DNA from 3 places in the Neorhizobium sp. LMR1-1-1.1 genome. Region 3 is predicted to be linked to each of the others. Evidence: predicted binding sites of a transcription regulator. Region 3 holds the regulator's gene; each other region holds the start of a gene.
What was found. The regulator PhoB, encoded in region 3, activates phosphate uptake and scavenging genes when phosphate is short. The targets are predictions, from matches to a motif close to TGTCATNNANCTGTCAT.
Positions count from the first base shown of each region.

Region 1: MRBLMR1_RS07005 (UDP-2,3-diacylglucosamine diphosphatase) is a predicted target of PhoB. The motif match lies at 2,331-2,347, and genes of this name have one in related genera.
Region 2: MRBLMR1_RS06535 (1-acyl-sn-glycerol-3-phosphate acyltransferase) is a predicted target of PhoB. The motif match lies at 3,146-3,162, and genes of this name have one in related genera.

Region 1 is NZ_JBEGHE010000001.1:1,443,642-1,448,135, reverse strand. Features, by position in the region: gene dgcA (N-acetyl-D-Glu racemase DgcA) at 1-190, shown strand, start outside; gene MRBLMR1_RS07010 (MFS transporter) at 160-1,350, opposite strand; gene MRBLMR1_RS07005 (UDP-2,3-diacylglucosamine diphosphatase) at 1,466-2,287, opposite strand; gene MRBLMR1_RS07000 (NADP-dependent malic enzyme) at 2,492-4,494, shown strand, end outside.
Region 2 is NZ_JBEGHE010000001.1:1,337,523-1,342,016, forward strand. Features, by position in the region: gene MRBLMR1_RS06520 (iron-sulfur cluster assembly scaffold protein) at 1-347, shown strand, start outside; gene yidD (membrane protein insertion efficiency factor YidD) at 595-957, shown strand; gene thrS (threonine--tRNA ligase) at 1,078-3,096, shown strand; gene MRBLMR1_RS06535 (1-acyl-sn-glycerol-3-phosphate acyltransferase) at 3,207-4,079, shown strand; gene MRBLMR1_RS06540 (cupin domain-containing protein) at 4,082-4,468, opposite strand.
Region 3 is NZ_JBEGHE010000025.1:408,177-413,188, reverse strand. Features, by position in the region: gene MRBLMR1_RS15180 (aspartate aminotransferase family protein) at 1-1,074, opposite strand, end outside; gene MRBLMR1_RS15175 (GcrA family cell cycle regulator) at 1,479-2,018, shown strand; gene MRBLMR1_RS15170 (PACE efflux transporter) at 2,218-2,652, shown strand; gene phoB (phosphate regulon transcriptional regulator PhoB) at 2,724-3,407, opposite strand; gene phoU (phosphate signaling complex protein PhoU) at 3,437-4,150, opposite strand; gene pstB (phosphate ABC transporter ATP-binding protein PstB) at 4,198-5,012, opposite strand, start outside.

The sequences.
Region 1 (4,494 bases), on a different contig from region 3:
GTTGGGGTTTCAGATCATGGTCGGCTGCATGGTTGGAACATCGCTTGCCATGGCACCCGCAGTGCTTCTGGCGCAGGATACAGACTATGCCGATCTCGACGGACCACTGCTTCTTGCCCGCGACCGTCCGGGCGGGCTTCGTTATGAGGGCTCGCTCGTCTATCCGCCGCTGCCCGAACTCTGGGGCTGAGAACGGGTCGCAAGCGCCAGCACGACAAGTCCTATCACAGCCAGAATAGCCATGACGAAATAGCCGTAAATCTCCAGTTGCCGGTAGATGACGCCGGCAAGCAGCGTCGAGATCGCCAGGAATGCACCGTTATAGGCGACATAGACGCCCTGCGCCGATGCCTGCTGATCCTCTGCAACCATTTCCGACAGACGGTATTGCAGCCCCAGGTGAACACAGGCGAAGCTGAAAGCGTGGAAAATCTGCAGGATCCCGTAATACCAGACATCCGAGCCGAACGGAAAGAACACCCAGCGCAGGATCGCCATCAGGCAACCGAAACGCAGCAACCCCAAGGCCGTGAGGCGTCTTGCAAGGCCGCCGGAGATGAAAAAAATGCCGATTTCGGCAATCACGCCAATGCACCAGAGCGCGGAGATCACGGCATTCGAAAAGCCCATGCCCTGCCACTGGATCGTGCTGAAACCGTAAAACATCCCGTGGCTCGACTGGATGAGCGATGCACCGATCAGCAGGAGATGGACGGAAGCACCGAGTGGACGGCGTAATGTCCTCGGAGACGGTTCCACTGTGCGCCTGCTGATCGTCTGGTCAAGCCGAGGCGCGATGAAGGCAACGGCAAATGAAGTCAGAAGCACCGCAACCAGCATCAGCGGGATCGCGATATTGCCGATTGCGCTCGAAAGGCTTCCGGCGACCAGCGTCGTCACGACAAAACCAACCGATCCCCAGACCCGCATCTTCCCGTAGTGAAATCCCCAGCGCTTGACGCCGGAGATAGAGATCGATTCAACGATCGGCGTATAGGGGGCAAACAACGCTGCCTGTACTGCCACGGCGGCAAGCACGACCCAGAAATCGCCGCTGACCAGCAGACCGAGAACGGAGACTATCGACGTCGCCGCTGACCAGGCGAGGATATGGCGCGGATCTCGAGCACGGGCACTGAGAGAGCCCGTCCCCATGGCGACAAAAACGCGAAACACCACCTGGGCCGCGAGGATCGCGCCGATCTGCATTGCGCTGAAATTCAGGCCATGCAGCCACACGGGCAAGTAAGGCACGAGAATGCCGTTGAGCGACATCGGTGCGGCATAGGCGAGCGAGCAGCGAAGCTGGAACTGCGGCGGAGCCGCAGACGATTTTGCAGAAATGTTCACGGAATCACAAACGGCGATGAAAGTCTGCGAAGACTATCACCGCCGTTTGCAATGAAAACCGGATTACACGTTTTATGCGAAAACAAAGTGTATCGGTCGTGAAGATTTCGTCAGGTCAGGCAGCCTGCATGTTCTTCGTCTTCGCCGGTGCCGGTAGGGCATGCAGCTCGGCTGTCACCTTGATGTCGCGCCAGGTAATCAGTTCAAGCGTTCCGTCATGATGTTCGGCAATTGCCGTGCAGCTTTCCACCCAGTCGCCGGTATTGACGTAATGGATGCCGTCGATATCGGTCATCACCGCGTGGTGAATATGGCCGCAGATGACGCCATCGACCTTGCTGCGCCTTGCCTCGTCGGCGACGACCTTCTGGAACTCACCGATGAAATTGACCGCATGCTTGACCTGCAGCTTCGCCCAGGCAGAGAAAGACCAGTAAGGCATGCCCAGACGACGGCGGGCCGCCGCAAGCACGACGTTGATGGCGATTGCCACGTCATACGCCCAGTCGCCCAGATAGGCGAGAAGGCGAGCGTTGCGCACGACCACGTCGAATTCGTCGCCGTGAAGCACGAGATATTTCTTGCCGTCAGCCATCTCATGGATCGCACGATCCGCGACTTCGATGCCGCCGAAATGGGTGCCCGGAAAATCCCGCAGGAATTCGTCGTGATTGCCGGGGATATAGACGATGCGGGTGCCCTTGCGCGCCTTGCGCAACAGCTTCTGAACCACGTCGTTGCAGCCCTGCGGCCAGAACCAGCTGCGCTTCAGCCGCCAGCCGTCGACAATGTCACCGACTAGAAACACCGTATCCGCTTCATGATATTTGAGAAAATCCAGCAGGAGTTCCGTCCGCGCCGCCTTCGAGCCGAGATGCACGTCGGAGATGAACAAGGTCCTGAAATTCCTGGTCTCACCTGTCGCTGTCACGGAAATCGTCCTTTCATAGCCAGCCCCGCCGCCTGAAAACCAGAGTCTTGTTTCAGGATGATGACAGGAGGTCTTTTCGGTGCGACAGCTGCCCCTTGGGAATTCCTTACATCGATCAAATTAGCTGCTGTTACACGGCGCTGTTTGATGTAATGAGGGGCCGCATTCTCCCATACGGACCGGGAAAAACAGACTAAAGCAGGAGCGAGCATGGACGCGCAGGATAAATCAAAGTCGGCCCCACCGAGCAGTGCGGATCTTGACGAACAGGCGCTGTTCTTCCACCGGCATCCGCGTCCGGGCAAGCTGGAAATCCAGGCGACCAAGCCGCTCGGAAACCAGCGCGACCTGGCGCTCGCCTATTCTCCGGGTGTTGCAGCTCCCTGCCTCGCAATCCGCGACAATCCGGAAGCCGCTGCCGAATATACGGCGCGCGCCAATCTCGTTGCGGTCATTTCCAATGGTACGGCCGTCCTCGGGCTCGGCAATATCGGCCCGCTGGCATCGAAGCCGGTGATGGAAGGCAAGGCCGTCCTGTTCAAGAAGTTCGCCGGTATCGACGTGTTCGATATCGAGATCGATGCGGCCGGCATCGACGAGATGGTATCGACCGTTTCCGCACTGGAGCCGACTTTCGGCGGCATCAACCTTGAAGACATCAAGGCGCCTGAATGTTTCGAAGTCGAGCGCCGGTTGCGCGAGAAGATGAACATCCCGGTCTTCCATGACGACCAGCACGGTACCGCCATCATCGTTGCAGCCGCGATCCTGAATGGCCTGGAACTGGCCGGCAAGTCGATCACCAACGTCAAGATCGTCACGTCGGGCGCCGGTGCAGCCGCGCTCGCCTGCCTCAATCTTCTCGTTTCGCTCGGCGCGAAGAAGGAGAATATCTGGGTCCACGACATCGAAGGCCTCGTTTATGAAGGCCGTACCGAGCTGATGGACGAATGGAAGTCGGTCTATGTGCAGAAGAGCGACAATCGCGTTCTCGCCGACAGCATCGACGGCGCAGACGTCTTCCTCGGCCTTTCTGCCCCGGGCGTGCTGAAGCCGGAACTGCTTGTGCGCATGGCAGAAAAGCCGCTGATCATGGCGCTTGCCAATCCGACGCCGGAAATCATGCCGGAACTCGCCCGTCAGGCGCGTCCGGACGCAATGATCTGCACCGGCCGGTCCGACTTTCCGAACCAGGTGAACAACGTTCTCTGTTTCCCGTATATCTTCCGCGGCGCGCTCGATTGCGGCGCGAGCACGATCAACGAGGAAATGAAGATGGCCGCAGTCAAGGCCATCGCAGCGCTTGCCCGTGAAGAAGTGTCAGATGTCGCGGCGAAGGCCTATTCCGGCGAGACGCCGATCTTCGGCCCGACCTATCTCATTCCGTCGCCCTTCGATCCGCGCCTCATCCTGCGCATTGCCCCGGCAGTGGCACGTGCAGCTGCCGAAAGCGGTGTTGCCGCCCGTCCGATTCAGGATTTCGAAGCCTATCTCGACCAGCTGAACCGTTTCGTCTGGCGCTCCGGCTTTGTGATGAAGCCGATCTTCGCGACAGCCAAGGCATCCGAAAAGAAGCGCGTGATCTTTGCCGAAGGCGAAGACGAGCGTGTACTGCGCGCGGCCCAGGTTCTGCTCGAGGAAGAGATTGCCCGCCCGATCCTGATCGGCCGTCCTTCCGTCATCGAAGCGCGTCTGGAACGTTTCGGCATCCGCATCCGCCCGAATGTCGATTTCGGCGTGGTCAATCCGGAAGACGATCCCCGTTACCGCGAATATGTCGAGGATTATTTCGCGCTGGTCGGCCGCAACGGCATCAATCCGGAAGCCGCTCGCACGATCGTGCGTACCAACAACACCGTGATCGGCGCGCTGTCGGTCAAGCGTGGCGAAGCCGATGCGCTGATCTGCGGCGTTGAAGGCCGTTATGATCGCCACCTGCGCGACGTCAACCAGATCATCGGCAAGCGCGCCGGTGCCTGCACCAATGCCGGCCTCAGCCTCCTGATCTCCCAGCGCGGCGCGATGTTCTTCACCGACACGTTCGTGAACTACAATCCGACCGCCGAGGAGATTGCCGAAATCACCATCCTCGCTGCTCAGGAAGTTCGCCGCTTCGGCATCGTGCCGAAGGCCGCGCTGATCTGCCATTCGAATTTCGGTTCCCGCGATTCGGAAAGCGCCCGCAAGATGCGTGCGGCTCTGGAAATCATCCG
Region 2 (4,494 bases), on a different contig from region 3:
AGCTCTGTGGCTCGAAAGTGCGGGTCCATCTCAAGCTCGATGGCGGTGTGGTGACGGATTTTTCCCACGAGGTGCGGGCCTGCGCGCTCGGGCAGGCTTCTTCGGCAATCATGGCGCTGCATGTTGTCGGCGCGACAGCCGGTGAATTGCGTCAGGCGCGCCTCGACATGCTGGCGATGCTGAAGGATGGAGGCGAGGGGCCTTCCGGCCGTTTCGAGGATATGCGGTATCTGAAGCCGGTGAAAGACTACAAGGCCCGCCACGCTTCGACCATGCTGACTTTCGATGCTGTCGTGGATGCAATCGATCAGATCGAGGCGAGGCAGGCGGACAGGCTGGAGGCTTGAGGTTGGTTGCCGTGGCCGCCCCCCTCTGGCCTGCCGGCCATCTCCCCCACAAGGGGGGAGATCGACTCGCTGCAGGCGTCTTGCCAAACAAAGCGCTCCTACTCGCAGTCAAGCAAGGTTTGCGGAAGGTCGAGCGCACGCGCCCAGCTGATCTCCCCACCTGTGGGGGAGATGGCCGGCAGGCCAGAGGGGGGCATACGCGCACAAACGAAGGACGCAAGGCAAACGCCTCCGGCGACGACGCCTGATGTGCAACTCCCCCGACTGCAACCACGAAAAGCCCGCACCACGCTTCTCTCGCAACTGGCAAGGCCCGTTCCGCAAGACGCCCGGGCGGCTGTTCGGAATGGGTTTCATCCGTCTCTACCAGCTGACGCTCTCCGGCTTCATCGGCAATTCCTGCCGGCATATCCCGACCTGTTCCGAATACGGCTACGAAGCCTTCGCCAGACATGGTTTCTGGTCCGGTTTCTGGTTGACGCTGTTTCGCGTCGCGCGTTGCTGGCCAGGCGGCACGAGCGGGCTCGATCCGGTGCCGGAAGCGCTTGAAGCCGGTTATCGGCAATGGATGCCGTGGCGGCTTTGGCGCTGGGGCCGAAAGGCCTCGTAATCTTTACTCCGCCGCGATTTTTGACTATCACGCACGCGTTCGATGCCGCTTCGGCCAAAGCCGCCGCGGTCCTTTTTTGACCACCCGCATTCGTTGGCGGGACTGGACAGGAGAATTCAGATGTCCGTTTCCCTTACATTTCCCGATGGCTCCGTTCGCGCGTTCGACGCGGGCACGACCGGTTTTGCCGTTGCCGAATCCATTTCCAAGTCGCTGGCCAAGAAGGCCGTCGCAATCGCGCTCGATGGCGAGTTGCGCGATCTCTCCGATCCCGTCACCGATGGCAAGATCGAGATCGTCACGCGCACCGATCCGCGCGCGCTGGAACTCATCCGCCACGATGCCGCTCACGTCATGGCCGAGGCCGTGCAGGACCTGTGGCCTGGCACCCAGGTGACGATCGGCCCGGTTATCGAGAACGGTTTCTACTACGACTTCAAGCGCGTCCATCCGGAAAGCAGAGAGGACTGGCCCTTCACGCCCGAAGATCTGCCGAAGATCGAAAAGAAGATGAAGGAGATCATTCAGAAGAATGCCGCCTTCACCAAGGAGATCTGGACGCGCGAAAAGGCCAAGGACGTGTTTGCCGACAAGGGCGAGGCCTACAAGGTCGAGCTGGTCGACATGATCCCGGAAGGCCAGGACCTGAAGATCTACAATCAGGGCGGCTGGTTCGACCTCTGCCGTGGTCCGCACATGGCCTCGACTGGCCAGATCGGCACTGCCTTCAAGCTGATGAAGGTTGCCGGCGCATACTGGCGCGGCGATTCCACCAAGCCAATGCTGACGCGCATCTACGGTACGGCCTGGGCGACCCAGGAAGAGCTGGACCAGTATCTCCACGTTCTCGCCGAAGCCGAAAAGCGCGACCACCGCAAGCTCGGCCGCGAGATGGATCTCTTCCATTTCCAGGAAGAAGGTCCGGGCGTGGTGTTCTGGCACGGCAAGGGCTGGCGCATGTTCCAGACGCTGACGGCCTATATGCGCCGCCGTCTGGCCGGCACCTATGAAGAGGTCAATGCACCGCAGGTGCTTGACGCCTCGCTGTGGGAAACGTCGGGTCACTGGGGCTGGTACCAGGAAAACATGTTTGCGGTTAAATCCGCCTACGCCTTCACCCATCCGAAGGACGAGGAGGCGGATAACCGCGTCTTCGCGCTGAAGCCGATGAACTGCCCCGGCCATGTGCAGATCTTCAAGCATGGTCTGAAGTCTTACCGCGAACTGCCGATCCGTCTTGCCGAATTCGGTCTCGTGCATCGCTACGAAGCATCCGGTGCGCTTCACGGTCTGATGCGCGTGCGTGGCTTCACGCAGGACGATGCGCACGTCTTCTGCACCGATGAGCAGCTGGCGGCGGAATGCCTGCGAATCAACGCGCTGATCCTGTCGGTCTATGAAGATTTCGGCTTCGAGGAAGTCGTCGTAAAACTGTCCACGCGTCCCGAAAAGCGCGTCGGCACCGACGATCTGTGGGATCGCGCCGAAAGCGTGATGACGGATGTGTTGAAGACGATCGAGGAACAGTCGGGCGGCCGCATCAAAACCGGCATCCTGCCGGGCGAGGGCGCGTTTTACGGTCCGAAGTTCGAATATACGCTGAAGGACGCGATCGGCCGTGAATGGCAGTGCGGCACGACGCAGGTCGACTTCAACCTGCCGGAACGGTTCGGCGCGTTCTATATCGACCAGAACTCGGAAAAGACCCAGCCGGTGATGATCCACCGCGCCATCTGCGGCTCGATGGAACGTTTCCTCGGCATCCTGATCGAAAACTTCGCCGGCCATATGCCGCTGTGGTTCGCGCCGACGCAGGTCGTCGTTGCAACGATCACGTCCGATGCCGACGACTACGGCCGCGAGGTTGCCGAGCAGCTGCGCGAGGCAGGCCTGCAGGTCGAAACCGACTTCCGCAACGAAAAGATCAACTACAAGGTCCGCGAGCATTCGGTTGCCAAGGTTCCGGTGATCATCGTCTGCGGCCGTCAGGAAGCAGAGCAGCGTTCGGTCAACATCCGTCGCCTCGGCTCGCAGGCGCAGACGGCCATGTCTCTCGACGAGGCACTTGCCTCGCTGGTCGATGAAGCCACGCCGCCGGACGTCAAGCGCCGCAAGGCTGCCAAGGTCAAGGCTGCCTGATCTTTGAAACATCGACAGCGCCCGTCATGCACGGGCGCTGTCAGAATATTGTCATCGGACTGAAATATTATAAGCTCGTGATGAATGGGCGGAGCTTCCGCGGAGACAGAATGCGCTTCAAGGAACTCTCTTACGCCAACGAGCGCGATCCGCGCCTCAAGCGTTGGTTTATCCGCTCCATCGAGGGACTATCCGGCCGCGACCGTTATGCCCGCCTCTATGACATCTGGCGCAAGGACATCGTCGGCAAGACCGATCGCGTGTTCGGCAAGATGCTCGATCTCATCGATGTCGAACTCGACGTGCAGGGGGAGTGGCTGCCTGTTGTCGAGCACGGGCGTCCGCTCGTCATCGTCGCCAACCATCCGTTCGGCATCGGCGACGGAATTGCGGTTCTGGCCATGGCCGAACAGCTTGGCCGACCGTTCCGTGTCCTGATCAATGACGAACTGCTGAAGGTGCCGGAAATGGCGCCCTATTCGCTGCCTGTCTCCTTCGAGGAAACGAAGGAAGCGCTGGTTATCAACATGCAGACGCGCCACGAAGCGCTGAAGCTTCTGAAAGAAGGCGTGACGATCATCATCTTTCCGGCCGGCGGCGTCGCCACCGCGAAGAAGGGTTTCGGCATGGCGCAGGATCTTCCCTGGAAGATTTTTGCGGCAAAGCTGGTGCAGACCGCCAAGGCCAATGTCGTGCCGATCTATTTCGAAGGCCAGAACGGCCCGCTCTTCCACATTGCGAGCAAGCTGTCGCTGACGCTCAGGCTGTCATTGCTGATCCGCGAGTTCAAGCGGCTTTCCGGCAGCTCGATCCGGGCGCGTGTCGGGGCGATGATGACCTGGGAAGAACTTTCCAACATCAAGGAACGCAAGGACCTGCTGACGGTGCTCCATGACGCGGTATTTTCGATGCGCCCGGTCAGGCGTTCGCGGTTGGCGAAGTTTCAGGAGCGGCGGCAGGCGTTGCGAAAAGAAGCAGCCTGACCCTAATCCAGATCCGTCTGTATCCAACGGGTGGAGTGGTGGATGTCGATCGTCTGCAGCCTCCCGGTGCCGATATTCTCGAAGCGGTGGGGCACACCGGCTGGTCCCAACACGGCTTCTCCGGCTTCGGCCTCGATCACGGCATCACCAACGAAAAAGCGAGCGCGTCCCTCGATGATGATGAAAGTCTCGTCATAGGGATGGACATGCAGCCTCGGCCCTTGTCCGGGCGTGTCATTGCCATAGGCGAGAACGGTGACCGGCCCGTTGAGCACCTCGCCAAATAACGAACCGCGCCATGCGCCCTCGGTCTTCGGATCGAAAACCATGCCTTTGGCGGGTGGTCTGCCATCGGGCGTAACGGTGTCGGGGTCGAAGTCTCTGCGCATTCCAATCTCCTCCCGTCTGTCGGCCA
Region 3 (5,012 bases):
GCCTGCCATGACGGCCAGCATATGCTGATCGCGCATTCCGGAGATCAGGTCGCCGGCCGGCACCTTTGCCTTGATACCGAGCAACAGGCCCTCGCCGCGAATATCCTCGATCACGGTCGGGAAACGATCCTTGAGCGCTGCAAGGCCCTGACGGAAGACGAGTGCAACATCGCGAACGTTTTCCAGGAAACCGTCGGCGAGCACGATATCAAGCACCGCATTGCCACAGGCCATAGCTAGCGGGTTGCCGCCATAGGTGGTGCCGTGGATGCCGGGCTTCATGCCGGATGCGGCTTCTGCCGTTGCAAGGCATGCGCCGAACGGGAAGCCGCCGCCAATACCCTTGGCGATCGCCATGATGTCCGGGGTGATGCCGGCCCATTCATGGGCAAAGAGCTTGCCGGTACGGCCGACGCCGGTCTGAACTTCGTCGAGGATCAAAAGAAGACCCTTTTCGTCGCAGATGCGGCGCAGCTCGCGCATGAATTCCTTCGGAACCGGACGCACACCGCCCTCGCCCTGGATCGGCTCGATCAACAGAGCGCCGGTGTTCTCGTTGATCGCAGCGTTCAGCGCATCGAGATCACCGAAGGGCACCTGATCAAAACCCTGAGCCTTGGGGCCGAAGCCTTCCATATATTTTTCCTGGCCGCCGGCTGCGATCGTTGCGATCGTCCGGCCGTGGAAGGCACCTTCAAAGGTGATGATATGGAACTTTTCCGGGTGCCCCTTGGAATAGTGATAACGGCGGGCCGTCTTGATTGCGCATTCCAGCGCTTCCGCACCCGAATTGGTGAAGAAGGCCTTGTCCGCAAAGGTTGCGTCGACCAGACGGCGCGCCAAGCGCTCCTGCTCCGGGATTTCATAAAGATTGGACAGATGCCAGACCTTCTCGGCCTGCGATTTCAGCGCTTCGACCAGATGCGGATTGGCATGGCCGCAGGACGTGACAGCGACACCCGCACCGAAGTCGAGATATCGCTCGCCGCTTTCCGTCACAAGCCAAACGCCTTCGCCACGCTCAAAGCGCAGCGGGGCCCGGGCAAAGGTGTCGAAAAGCGCAGATTCAGCCATGGCGGCTCACTCCTAATGCATCCGATTGCGGATATTCAAAAAATCAAAATGCCGCCCTCGGGGCGGCCGCGGCACTATCGCCACTCATCCATGTGATGTCAACAAAACTCACGGAAATCTGGGGTTTCAAGGCATTTTGCTGCAAGGACGCAACCCTGCCGACAGCTGTGACAAAAATGACTCTCCCGGAAAGCAAGTTGGGGAAAACCGGGAAATCGATTCGTGGCGATTCCGGGGACTCTTGTCACGGAGTCTGCGGACCTCTAGGTTAAAGATCAATTACTAGACTGCATGCGGCGGAACTAGTCACCAAAAGCATAGATATAGTGCCTGTTGCGAGATGTATCGCGCGACATTGGTGAGGGATTCTGCATGCCACCAACGTTCAAAGGCGGAGAACGGGCATGAACTGGACGGACGAGCGCGTTGAAAAACTGAAAAGGTTGTGGTCGGAAGGCTTGAGCGCCAGCCAGATCGCCGCACAACTTGGAGGCGTAAGCCGCAATGCCGTGATCGGCAAGGTCCATCGCCTCAACCTGCCGGGCCGCGCAAAGGCGGGCGGCACAATCGCGACGAACCGTACGGCAAAGCGCCCAGCAGCAACTACTTCCCGTCCCCAGCAGACATTCGCCACCCGTCCGGCAGCACGCCCGGTCGCCCGTCCGGTCGGCGCAACCGCGCTCAAGGAAGAGGTCGAGTTCGAGGCTTCGCAGGAACTGGTCTACCGTCCCGCTTCCAACGTTGTCCTGCCGATTTCCCGCAAGCTGGCGCTGACCGAATTGACCGAACGCACCTGCAAGTGGCCCGTCGGCGATCCGCTGACGGACGATTTCCACTTCTGTGGCTGTGAGTCCCCGGATAATTCGCCTTACTGCACCTACCATGCGAAGCTCGCCTACCAGCCGGTCAACGAGCGCCGCCGTCCGAGCGCTGCACGGGCGTAAAGTTCGGCACCATAAACAACGATCAAGCGGGCTTCGGCCCGCTTTTTTGTTTGCCGTGCTGCGGGTTCTGCAAGGCAGCCTTGCCCGCCTGCGCCTTGCCTCCTGCGCCACAAACACCTATCTGAAAAGGCGTGAGGACGACCTCCCCCAGAATGGGCATTGATGCCGGGACGACCCGGATAACCCAATGGGGTATAAAATGCGCACGACACGCGACCGTATTCGTCACGCAATCAGCTTCGAAATCATCGGGCTTGCGATTTTCACACCGCTCGCCTCTTTCGTCTTCGGCATACCGGTCGAACATATCGGTGTCGTCGGGATCGTTTCGGCAACGCTGGCGACCGGCTGGAACTATCTCTACAATCTCGGCTTCGACCACCTGATGCAGACGTATCGCGGCGGTACGCAGAAAACCATGGCGCTGCGCGTTGCACATGCCGTGCTGTTCGAACTCGGACTGCTGATCGTGCTCATGCCGTTCATCGCTTGGTATCTGGGCGTGAGCCTGATGCAAGCTCTGGTGATGGATATCTCGTTCGCCCTGTTCTACCTAGTCTATGCGTTCTTCTTCAATCTGGCCTACGACCGGATCTTTCCGCTGCCTGAGTGGCAGGAAGAAGGCAAGGCCTGAAATGCTTCAGCCCGAGGCGGATGACCGCACTCGGGCTTAGAAACCTGCATTCCAGATCTTAATCCTGCAGATCAGGATTCCATCGAATAGCCGGCACCGCGAACGGTGCGGATGACATCCTGCATGTTGGAGAAGTTCAGCGCCTTGCGCAGGCGGCCGACATGCACGTCGACGGTGCGTTCGTCGACATAGATATCGTGGCCCCAGACGCCATCGAGAAGCTGGGAGCGCGAGAAGACGCGGCCGGGCGAGACCATGAGGAATTCCAGGAGACGGAATTCGGTCGGGCCAAGGCGCACTTCACGGCTCTTGCGGTGAACGCGATGGGTCTCGCGATCCAGTTCGATATCACCGCATTTCAGGACGCTGGAGAGAACCTCCGGCTTGGCACGGCGAAGCATCGCCTTGACGCGCGCCATCAGTTCCGGCGTAGAGAAGGGCTTGACGACATAGTCGTCGGCACCGGTCGCCAGACCGCGAACACGTTCGCTTTCCTCGCCGCGCGCTGTCAGCATGATGATCGGCAGGCGCTCAGTCTCTGGCCGCATGCGCAGGCGCCGGCACAATTCGATGCCGGAAACGCCGGGCAGCATCCAGTCGAGAACCAGAAGATCCGGAGCACGCTCCTGAAGCCTGATTTCGGCCTCATCACCTCTCAGAATGGTTTCGACCTCGTAGCCTTCGGCTTCGAGATTATAACGGAGGAGGACGCTGAGCGCCTCCTCGTCTTCCACGACCGCAATTCTCGGCTGCATACTAGATACACTCCATCAGACAGGCAAAATCAGTCAGCAATCGCGCCGACGGTGTTCGCCGTATCGTCCTTGGGACGCTCGCCTTCCGGCACAGCACCCGTCGTCATGTAGTAGATGGTTTCCGCGATGTTGGTCGCGTGGTCACCGATACGCTCGATGTTCTTGGCGCAGAACAGAAGATGCGTGCAGGTGGTGATGTTGCGCGGATCTTCCATCATGTAGGTCAAGAGTTCGCGGAAGAGCGATGTGTACATGGCGTCGATTTCTTCATCGCGCAGGCGGATCGCTTCGGCCTTTTCGGCAGAACGGCTGGCATAGACGTCCAGCACTTCCTTCAATTGAACGGCAGCGAGATCGGAGAGGTGTTCCAGACCGCGGGCGAGTTTGCGGGGAACGCCATGGCCCTGAACCGCAATGACGCGCTTGGCGGTGTTCTTGCCGAGATCGCCGACGCGTTCCAGGTCGGCTGCGATGCGCAGCGTCCCGATGATTTCGCGCAGGTCGGCAGCCATCGGCTGACGCTTGGCGATGGTGACGATCGCCTTGTCCTGGATCTCGCGCTCGGCGTGATCCAGGATCACGTCGTCGGAGATAACTTTCTGGGCCAGGGCAGAGTCACCATTGACCAGAGCGCGCACGGCATCGCCGCACATCTGTTCTGCAAGGCCACCCATTTCCGAGATGCGGCGGCGCAGATACTTCAGTTCTTCGTCGTAGGCCGACAGGATATGACTTGATACCATCTCTTTGTCCTCAAAATCCGTAGCAGCGGGCAACAGGCAACGGCCAATCAGCCGAAGCGGCCCATGATGTAATCCTGGGTGCGCTGGTCATCCGGATTGGTGAACATCTTGTCCGTGTCATTCTCTTCGACCAGCTGGCCGAGGTGGAACATGGCGGTACGCTGGGATACGCGGGCGGCCTGCTGCATCGAGTGGGTGACGATAACGATCGTATAGTTGGCGCGCAGTTCGTGGATCAGTTCCTCGACCTTTGCGGTGGCGATCGGGTCGAGCGCCGAGCAGGGTTCGTCCATCAAGATGACTTCCGGCGAAACTGCAACCGCACGGGCGATGCAGAGACGCTGCTGCTGACCACCGGACAGGCCGGTGCCGCCTTCATGCAGGCGATCCTTGACTTCCGCCCAGAGGCCGGCGCGCTGAAGGCTTGCCTCGACGATCTGGTCCATATCCGCCTTGTTGCGGGCAAGACCGTGGATGCGCGGGCCATAGGCGATGTTTTCGTAGATCGACTTGGGGAACGGGTTCGGCTTCTGGAACACCATGCCGACGCGGGCGCGAAGTTCCACGACGTCGATTTCCTTGTCGTAGATATCATCTTCATCAAGGGTGATCTTGCCGGTGACGCGGCAGCCCTCGATCGTGTCGTTCATGCGGTTGAGCGTGCGCAGGAAGGTCGACTTGCCGCAACCCGAGGGGCCGATCAGCGCCGTCACCGTGTTTTCGCGGACATTCAGGTTCACGTCGAAAAGCGCGCGCTTCTCGCCGTAATAGACTGATACGTCCTTGCCAATCATCTTGTACGCGACTTCATTCATCTTCTTGTCCAGCGCCTTCTCAACTGCTGCTTCTGACAACATATTCA